DNA from 2 places in the Pseudocitrobacter sp. 73 genome. Region 1 is predicted to be linked to the other one. Evidence: predicted binding sites of a transcription regulator. Region 1 holds the regulator's gene; the other holds the start of a gene.
The links. Region 1 encodes PurR, which represses purine synthesis genes. Its sites were predicted from a motif close to CANGCAAACGTTTGCNTG; they were not measured.
Positions count from the first base shown of each region.

Region 2: the regulator PurR is predicted to act here: its motif matches at 2,172-2,189, upstream of pyrC (dihydroorotase).

Region 1 covers NZ_VTZO01000008.1:172,273-176,803, forward strand. The annotation lists gene sodB (superoxide dismutase [Fe]) at 1-563, shown strand, start outside; gene F0Q32_RS08065 (MFS transporter) at 602-1,768, opposite strand; gene F0Q32_RS08070 (YnhF family membrane protein) at 1,930-2,019, opposite strand; gene purR (HTH-type transcriptional repressor PurR) at 2,314-3,339, shown strand; gene punR (DNA-binding transcriptional activator PunR) at 3,336-4,268, opposite strand; gene punC (purine nucleoside transporter PunC) at 4,378-4,531, shown strand, end outside.
Region 2 covers NZ_VTZO01000026.1:17,354-21,884, reverse strand. The annotation lists gene mdtH (multidrug efflux MFS transporter MdtH) at 167-1,375, shown strand; gene F0Q32_RS21675 (lipoprotein) at 1,547-2,107, shown strand; gene pyrC (dihydroorotase) at 2,254-3,300, shown strand; gene dinI (DNA damage-inducible protein I) at 3,372-3,614, shown strand; gene bssS (biofilm formation regulator BssS) at 4,014-4,268, shown strand; gene solA (N-methyl-L-tryptophan oxidase) at 4,418-4,531, shown strand, end outside.

The sequences.
Region 1 (4,531 bases):
CATTACCGTATGCCAAAGACGCTCTGGCACCGCACATTTCTGCCGAGACGCTCGAATATCATTATGGAAAACATCACCAGACTTACGTCACCAACCTGAACAATATGGTTAAAGGGACGGCGTTTGAAGGCAAATCGCTGGAAGAGATCATTCGCACCTCTGAAGGTGGCGTGTTTAACAACGCAGCGCAGGTCTGGAACCACACCTTCTACTGGCACTGCCTGGCACCGAACGCCGGTGGCGAACCGACCGGTGATGTGGCAGACGCCATCAACCGTTCTTTCGGTAGCTTTGCTGAGTTTAAAGCGCAGTTCAGCGATGCAGCCGCGAAGAACTTCGGTTCTGGCTGGACCTGGCTTGTGAAAAAAGCCGACGGCAGCCTGGCGATTGTCTCTACCTCTAACGCGGGTACGCCGTTGACGACCGATACCAAACCGCTGCTGACGGTAGATGTGTGGGAGCATGCTTACTACATTGATTACCGCAATGCGCGCGTGAGCTATCTGGAGCACTTCTGGGCGCTGGTAAACTGGAAGTTTGTTGCTGAGAATCTGGCGGCATAAAGAAATGACGCAGAAGGGTTTTCCCTTCTGCGTTTTTGTTACTGACTGACCACGGCCTCTTCACCCTGTGAACGGCTGCTAAAGAAGACGAGCATTAGCGCAACCCCTGCCACAATCGCCCCCATCACCGGCACAAAGCTATACCCCAGTCCACCTGAAATCACCGCCCCACCGGCTACGGCACCCAATGCATTACCAAGATTAAACGCGCCAATGTTTACCGACGAAGAGAGCCCCGGCGCTTCATGCGCAACACGCATCACGCGCATTTGCAACGGTGGCACTACCGCAAAGGTCGCCGCACCCCACACCACCATACTGAATGCCGCGCCGATTTCTGTACGCGCCAGGAACGGGATCGCCAGCATAATCAGCATCAACAGCAGCAGAAAACCTTTCAACGTGCCGCTGACCGAACGGTCGGCAAATTTACCGCCAAGATAGTTGCCGATTGAGAAGCCCACGCCAATCAGCACCAGCATTAATGTGATAAAGGCAGGTGTCGCATGCGTGATGGTGTGCAAAACCGGAGAAATATAGGTATAGAGCGTGAACATCGCCCCGGCGCCCAGTACAGTCGTGAGTAACGCAGACAGTACCTGTGGACGTACCAGCACCGACAGTTCACGTTTCACGTCCGGTTTCTCGCCCGCCCCGCCCTTCGGCAGCGACAACCACAGGCCGATAATGGCAATGACGCCAAGCCCAGCCGTCGCCAGGAACGACATGCGCCAGCCGATGGTCTCCCCAAGCCACGTAGCCGCCGGAACGCCGCCGATATTGGCGATGGTCAACCCCATAAACATGGTCGCTACCGCGCTGGCTTGCTTATGTTTTGGCACCACGCTTGCGGCAACAACAGATCCCAGACCAAAGAACGCGCCATGGTTGAGGCTGGTTATAATGCGCGACAGCATCAGTGTGGTGTAATCCGGGGCGATGGCAGAAAGGACATTACCCAGGGTAAAAATCGCCATCAGGAAAATTAAGGCGTTGCGGCGTGCGCGATGTGAGAGCAGCAGCGTCATCAGCGGCGCGCCAACCATGACACCTACGGCGTAGGCGCTGATCAACATACCTGCGGCAGGAATCGAGACATCAACCCCTTTGGCAATAACGGGTAATAGCCCCATCGGCGAAAATTCGGTGGTGCCGATCCCGAATGCGCCTACGGCTAACGCCAGTAAGGGATAATTCACTTTCATGCTTTGACTCCGATTTGCCGCTAACGCAGGGCGGCGTGACAACAGAATGCAAAAGCATGACATCAATCACAAAAAAACAGAAGTGAACAAATCAGCAAAATATTTTTGCTGAAATGATAACAATCGCAGAGAGGGAGAGCCGTCTCTCCCTTTAGGATGGGTTAATGCAGGACGGCGGTCAGCGCGGCAGCAACGATCAGCGCCAGCGTAATAACCGTAGTGGTAATTGACATCTTCAGTTCAGTACTCATCAATTTTTCTCCTTATTATCCCCACACCAAAAGTGAGCTATGTCATTTTTGCACACTTATTCGCAAAAATCTTCCCGGATTTCACGCAATAACCGATTTTGCGCTTCCACTTTTGTCAAAGATAAGACAAAATTCGACGCTTATTAAAAAGTGTATCGGCCATTGACCCCCTCCTGTCGTCCTGTGTCGTTTTCCCGGCGAACCGCAATTCATAACATTGCGCCAGGGTGAGTGAAGGCAAACGTTTTCGTATTGAATCGATCAGGGGCAGGCCCGGGTCTGGAGTGAGATGGAATGGCAACTATTAAAGATGTAGCGAAGCGCGCAAACGTTTCCACTACAACTGTATCACATGTGATTAACAAGACGCGTTTTGTCGCCGAAGAGACGCGTGAAGCGGTGTGGGCGGCAATCAAAGAATTGCACTACTCTCCCAGCGCCGTGGCCCGCAGCCTGAAGGTCAATCACACCAAATCCATTGGTTTGTTGGCGACCAGCAGTGAAGCTGCCTACTTTGCAGAAATTATTGAAGCTGTTGAGAAAAACTGCTTCCAGAAAGGCTATACCCTGATCCTCGGCAACGCGTGGAACAATCTTGAGAAACAGCGCGCATACCTCTCCATGATGGCGCAGAAACGCGTCGATGGTCTGCTGGTAATGTGTTCCGAATATCCGGAACCACTGCTGCAGATGCTGGAAGAGTACCGTCATATTCCGATGGTGGTTATGGACTGGGGTGAAGCGAAAGCCGACTTTACCGATTCGGTTATCGATAACGCCTTCGAAGGCGGCTATATGGCCGGCCGTTATCTGGTGGAGCGTGGGCATCGCGAAATTGGCGTTATCCCAGGCCCACTTGAGCGCAATACGGGTGCGGGTCGTCTGGCTGGCTTTATGAAAGCCATGGAAGAGATGATGATTAAGGTGCCGGAAAACTGGATTGTTCAGGGTGATTTTGAACCGGAATCCGGTTATCGTGCAATGCAGCAAATTCTGTCCCAGAATCCGCGCCCTACCGCTATCTTCTGCGGTGGCGATGTCATGGCAATGGGCGCATTATGCGCCGCAGACGAAATGGGGCTGCGCGTGCCGCAGGATATCTCGCTGATTGGTTACGACAACGTGCGCAACTCGCGTTTCTTTACGCCAGCACTGACCACCATCCACCAGCCGAAGGATTCCCTCGGGGAAACCGCCTTCAACATGCTGATGGACCGAATTGTCAGTAAACGCGAAGAGTCGCAGTCCATCGAGGTGCACCCACGCCTGATTGAACGCCGCTCCGTGGCCGACGGCCCGTTCCGCGACTATCGTCGTTAAGCCTCTTTGCGAACGCTCGCTGCGGGCGTTCGCAACCATTCACTGTTCAACGTTTCACTGTCCCCCAAATAGGCTAATAACCAGCTTAGCGCCGGTGAACTGTCGTTTTGCTGCCAGGTCAGACAACAGGCCGCATCGGGAAACGGGTTTTCCAGTTCCAGAGCAACCCATTCGCCTTTATCTACCTTCGGTCGCGCAAAATGCTCTGGCACCATGCCAACGCATAACCCTGCGGATAAGCAGGTTTCTGACGATTCCCAGTCAGGCACCACGACCCTTTTCTGATTATCCAGCAACCATGTGGTACGTTTAGGTAACGAACGTGACGTATCTTCACGCACCAGCGACGGCCAGTTGCGCAACACATCATCACTGAGTGGCCCTGTCATTTGCGCCAGTGGATGGGAACGGGCTACCACGCACTGCCAGCTCAGCATGCCCATATCCCGAAACGCATAGCGACCACCAACCGGTATCGCGCGCGTCGCGCCAATCGCTAACTCAACTCGCCCATCCGCCAGCGCATCCCACACGCCATTAAATACTTCCTGATACACCAGCAGCTCTACATCACTGAAGTGGCGATAAAAATCGACAATCATTTGTCGGGTGCGCTCTGGTTTTACGATATTGTCTACCGCAATCGCCAGCTGTCCTCGCCAGCCATTGGCTATCTGTTGACACTGCTGACGGGTGATCTGCATTTTTTTGATAACAGAGCGTCCCTCCTTCAAAAACCATGCCCCTGCCGGGGTTAATTCCACATCCCGATGACGGCGTTCGAAGAGCGGAACAGCCAGCCACTCCTCAAGTTGACGCACCGTATAGCTGATAGCAGAAGGCACACGATGCAGCTCATTTGCCGCGCCGCTAAAGCTTCCGTTACGCGCAACCGCATCCACAACTTCCAGTGAATATTCAGACCACATATTCTGCCTACAAAATTTTTGAAACCAAGACGCAAATATTAGCGTTTCACAAGCCAGATTTCACTCTCTACACTCTCAGCCTCCTCATCTGTACAAAAAAGGCGTTTTTATGCAACCTGGGAAAGGATTTTTAGTCTGGCTGGCCGGCCTGAGCGTATTGGGCTTTTTGGCCACCGATATGTATCTTCCGGCCTTTGCCGCGATTCAACGCGATCTGCAAACACCGGCGGCCGCCGTGAGCGCGAGCCTGAGTTTGTTCCTCG
Region 2 (4,531 bases), on a different contig from region 1:
TGAAAACAGCAACATACCTTTTTTCATACCCCGATCGCGATTTCGATAAACAAGCTCAATCAAAGCACCATTTTGATAAAAAAATATTGTCGCTGGCAATATGGGAAAAGGTGAAGCGACCCGGCAGAATGGAGAGGTTCATCTCTTTTATTCCCCTGGAGGGGAAATGTCCCGCGTATCGCAGGCAAGGAGCCTGGGTAAATACTTCCTTTTAGTCGATAACATGCTGGTTGTGCTGGGCTTTTTTGTCGTCTTTCCGCTGATCTCCATTTGTTTTGTCGACCAGATGGGCTGGGCGGCATTAATGGTCGGGATTGCGCTCGGTCTGCGTCAGTTAATTCAGCAAGGTTTGGGTATTTTTGGCGGGGCGATAGCTGACCGTTTCGGCGCCAAACCGATGATTGTGACCGGCATGCTGATGCGCGCAGGCGGTTTTGCCATGATGGCAGTCGCGCACGAGCCTTGGGTGCTGTGGCTCTCCTGTTTGCTTTCCGGGCTTGGCGGCACGCTGTTCGATCCCCCGCGTTCCGCACTGGTGGTGAAGCTGGTGCGTCCGGCGCATCGAGGCCGCTTTTTCTCACTATTGATGATGCAGGACAGCGCCGGCGCGGTCATCGGTGCGCTGATGGGCAGTTGGCTGCTGCAATATGACTTCCGACTCGTATGTAGCGCGGGTGCGGTGCTGTTCATTCTGTGCGCCATTTTCAACGCCTGCTACCTTCCGGCATGGAAACTCTCTACTGTGAGAACGCCAGTACGTGAAGGGCTTGCGCAGGTGCTGCGTGATAAACGTTTTGTCACCTACGTGTTAACCCTCACGGGTTACTACATGCTGGCGGTGCAGGTGATGCTGATGCTGCCAATCATGGTGAATGATATTGCGGGCTCGCCTTCTGCCGTGAAATGGATGTACGCCATCGAAGCGGCGCTGTCGCTGACACTGCTCTACCCTATCGCACGATGGAGCGAAAAACGTTTTCGCCTTGAGCAGCGTCTGATGGCGGGCTTGCTGATCATGACGGTTTCCATGTTGCCGATTGGTCTGGCTACCTCGCTACAACAGTTATTCACGTTAATTTGTACATTCTATATCGGTTCGATTATCGCGGAGCCAGCACGTGAAACCCTGAGCGCACATCTGGCAAATGCCCGCGCGCGCGGCAGCTATATGGGCTTTAGCCGTCTGGGCCTGGCCTTTGGCGGCGCCCTCGGCTACACCGGTGGCGGCTGGCTATTCGACAGCGGGAAAGCGCTGAACCAGCCGGAACTGCCGTGGGCGATGCTGGGGCTTATCGGCATCATCACGTTTGTTGCATTATGGTGGCAGTTCAGCCCTAAACGCGCCGCCTCCGGCATGCTTGAACCCCGCCATTAACCCTTTTATTCTGCATCATTGATGGTCTGCAAATTACGCAGTCCATCAGTAAAATCTCATCCTAAGAAAGAAGATATGGCACTTTCAGTATTTTCCGCTGTCATAATCACGACTGAAAGCGCAAGCTGCCTGCGGACAGGATTACAGCACAGCATCATATTGAGGAACTTCATGAAGAAATTTTTTGTCATTGCCGCACTGATCGTTGGCGGCCTGGTGGCGGGTTGTAATCAACTGACGCAATACACAGTGAGTGAACAGGAAATTAATCAGGCGCTGCAAAAGCACAATAATTTCTCGAAAGATATAGGCCTGCCCGGCGTGGCCGACGCGCACATCGTGCTGAATAATCTCACCAGCGCCATAGGCCGTGAAGAGCCGAATAAAGTCACCCTCACCGGTGACGCTAAACTCGATTTAAACTCGCTGTTTGGCAGCCAGAAAGCGACCATTGACCTGAAACTGAAAGCGTTACCGGTCTTCAACAAAGAGAAAGGTGCGATATTCCTGCAAGAGATGGAAGTGGTCGATGCCAAAGTGACGCCGGAAAAAATGCAATCGGTGGTGCAAACTTTGGTGCCTTATCTGAACCAGTCGCTGCGTAATTACTTTAATCAGCAACCGGCTTACGTGCTGAAAGAAGATGCCAGCAAAGGCGAAGCACTGGCCAAAAAATATGCGAAAGGCATTGAGGTAAAACCAGGACAAATTATTATCCCGTTCACGGATTAACATCGTAAATAAGACGCCCGGCGGATATTTTCGCCGGGCGTCTTTTTTTACAGAAAGGAGTGCAAAGGAAAACGTTTACGTTTATCCTTAGTGCCCGGCAAAAAACAGCCCTAATGACTGATTTCCCACCAGGCCGGAGCACACCCATGACCGCATTACCGCAAGTTTTGAAAATTCGCCGCCCAGACGACTGGCATATCCATCTGCGTGATGGCGAGATGCTGAAAACCGTCGTGCCTTATACCAGCGAGCTCTATGGTCGTGCGATCATCATGCCAAATCTGGTACCGCCTATCACCACCGTGGAAGCGGCAATCAGCTACCGCCAGCGCATTCTGGATGCCGTTCCGGCAGGTCACGATTTTACTCCGCTGATGACCTGTTATCTCACCGACTCCCTCGATCCAAATGAAGTGGAACGCGGTTTTCAGGAAGGCGTATTTACGGCAGCTAAGCTGTATCCGGCAAATGCGACAACCAACTCCAGCCACGGCGTCACCAGTATCGATGCAATAATGCCGGTGCTGGAAAGAATGGAAAAACTCGGAATGCCGCTGCTGGTTCATGGTGAAGTCACTCATGCCGACATCGATATTTTCGACCGCGAAGCACGCTTTATCGAAACGGTTATGGAGCCATTGCGCCAGCGACTGCCGGGGCTGAAAGTGGTGTTTGAACACATCACCACCAAAGATGCCGCCGATTATGTCCGCGAGGGTAATGAACTGCTGGCTGCGACAATCACCCCGCAGCATCTGATGTTCAACCGCAACCACATGCTGGTTGGCGGCGTGCGCCCACATCTTTACTGCCTGCCGATCCTCAAACGTAATATCCACCAGCAGGCGCTGCGCGAACTGGTCGCCAGCGGCTTCGAGCGCGCATTCCTCGGGACTGACTCCGCGCCGCATGCGCGTCATCGCAAAGAAGCCAGCTGCGGCTGCGCGGGCTGCTTTAATGCGCCCACCGCGCTGGGCAGCTATGCCACCGTCTTTGAAGAGATGAACGCATTACAGCACTTCGAAGCCTTCACCTCGCTGAATGGCCCGCGCTTCTATGGCCTGCCGGTGAATGAGTCTACCGTTGAGCTGGTACGAGAAGAGAGCCAGGTGGTTGAGAGTATTGCCCTTTCTGACGATACCCTGATCCCCTTCCTCGCCGGTGAAACCGTACGCTGGACGGTAAAAAAATAAATCGCACGCTCCCTGTTGTAAGTTTTTCGCTTTAACTGTATAAATATACAGTACACATACAGGGGGCAACCATGCGCATTGAAGTGACTATTGCTAAATCCACAACCCTCCCCGCTGGGGCGCTTGACGCACTGGCGGGTGAACTCTCCCGACGAATTAACGATCAGTTTCCAGATAGCGGCGGCACCGTTTCGGTACGCTACGCATCGGCAAATAACCTTTCGGTTATCGGTGGCATTAAAGAAGATAAAGACCGGATCAGCGAAATTCTCCAGGAGACCTGGGAAAGCGCGGATGACTGGTTCATACCCTAAATAATTCGAGTTGCAGGAAGGCGGCAAGTGAGAGAATCCCCAGGAGCTTACTCAAGTAAGTGACTGGGGTGAACGAACGCAGCCAACGCATCTGCAACTTGAAGTATGACGGGTATAACCGACTAATTTGCTCCCTCATTGTGTTCTTTGCCGGGTCGCCCCGGCTTTTTTATTTCTCGCCGCCCACTTCTTTTTGGCCCTATTCTGATTCCATTAATAAAACCTCAGCCATAATGGTGATTTATTGCGCAACAAAACGCGTACTTTAGGAATTTGTGTTGCATTTTATTTAAAATCTCGAATATTAAGTAAGTTGTTGGTATACTGAAAAAGCTTCGAAAAAAACCTGCATTGAACCTCGAGAGTTGTTGCCTTTTAACAAAGATATAAGGGGTTATGATGGAAAAGAATAATGAAGTCATCCAGACCCATCCCCTCGTTGGATGGGACATCAGCACCGTTGATAGCTACGATGCGCTGATGCTGCGCCTGCACTACCAAGACCCCAATGAATCGAGCAAGAAAGAAGCTGAAATAGGTCAAACGCTTTGGTTGACTACCGATGTCGCTCGTCAATTTATTTCTATATTAGAGGCGGGCATCGCCAAAATTGAATCCGGCGATTACCAGGCGAATGAGTATCGCAGGCATTAGTGCTGATACGAATAATTATCAAACAGGCACCTTCGGGTGCCTTCTTTATTTTCAGGCTTGTATCAGGCTGGCTTGTTAATTACCCTGCTATACACGTCATCATCCTGCATGCTGATGTGGCTTAACAAAAAACAATTCCAGGAAGCGCTATGCAATATGACCTGATCATTGTCGGCAGTGGCTCCGTCGGGGCGGCTGCCGGATACTACGCCCGTAAAGCGGGCCTTAATGTCCTGATGACCGACGCCCACATGCCGCCTCAT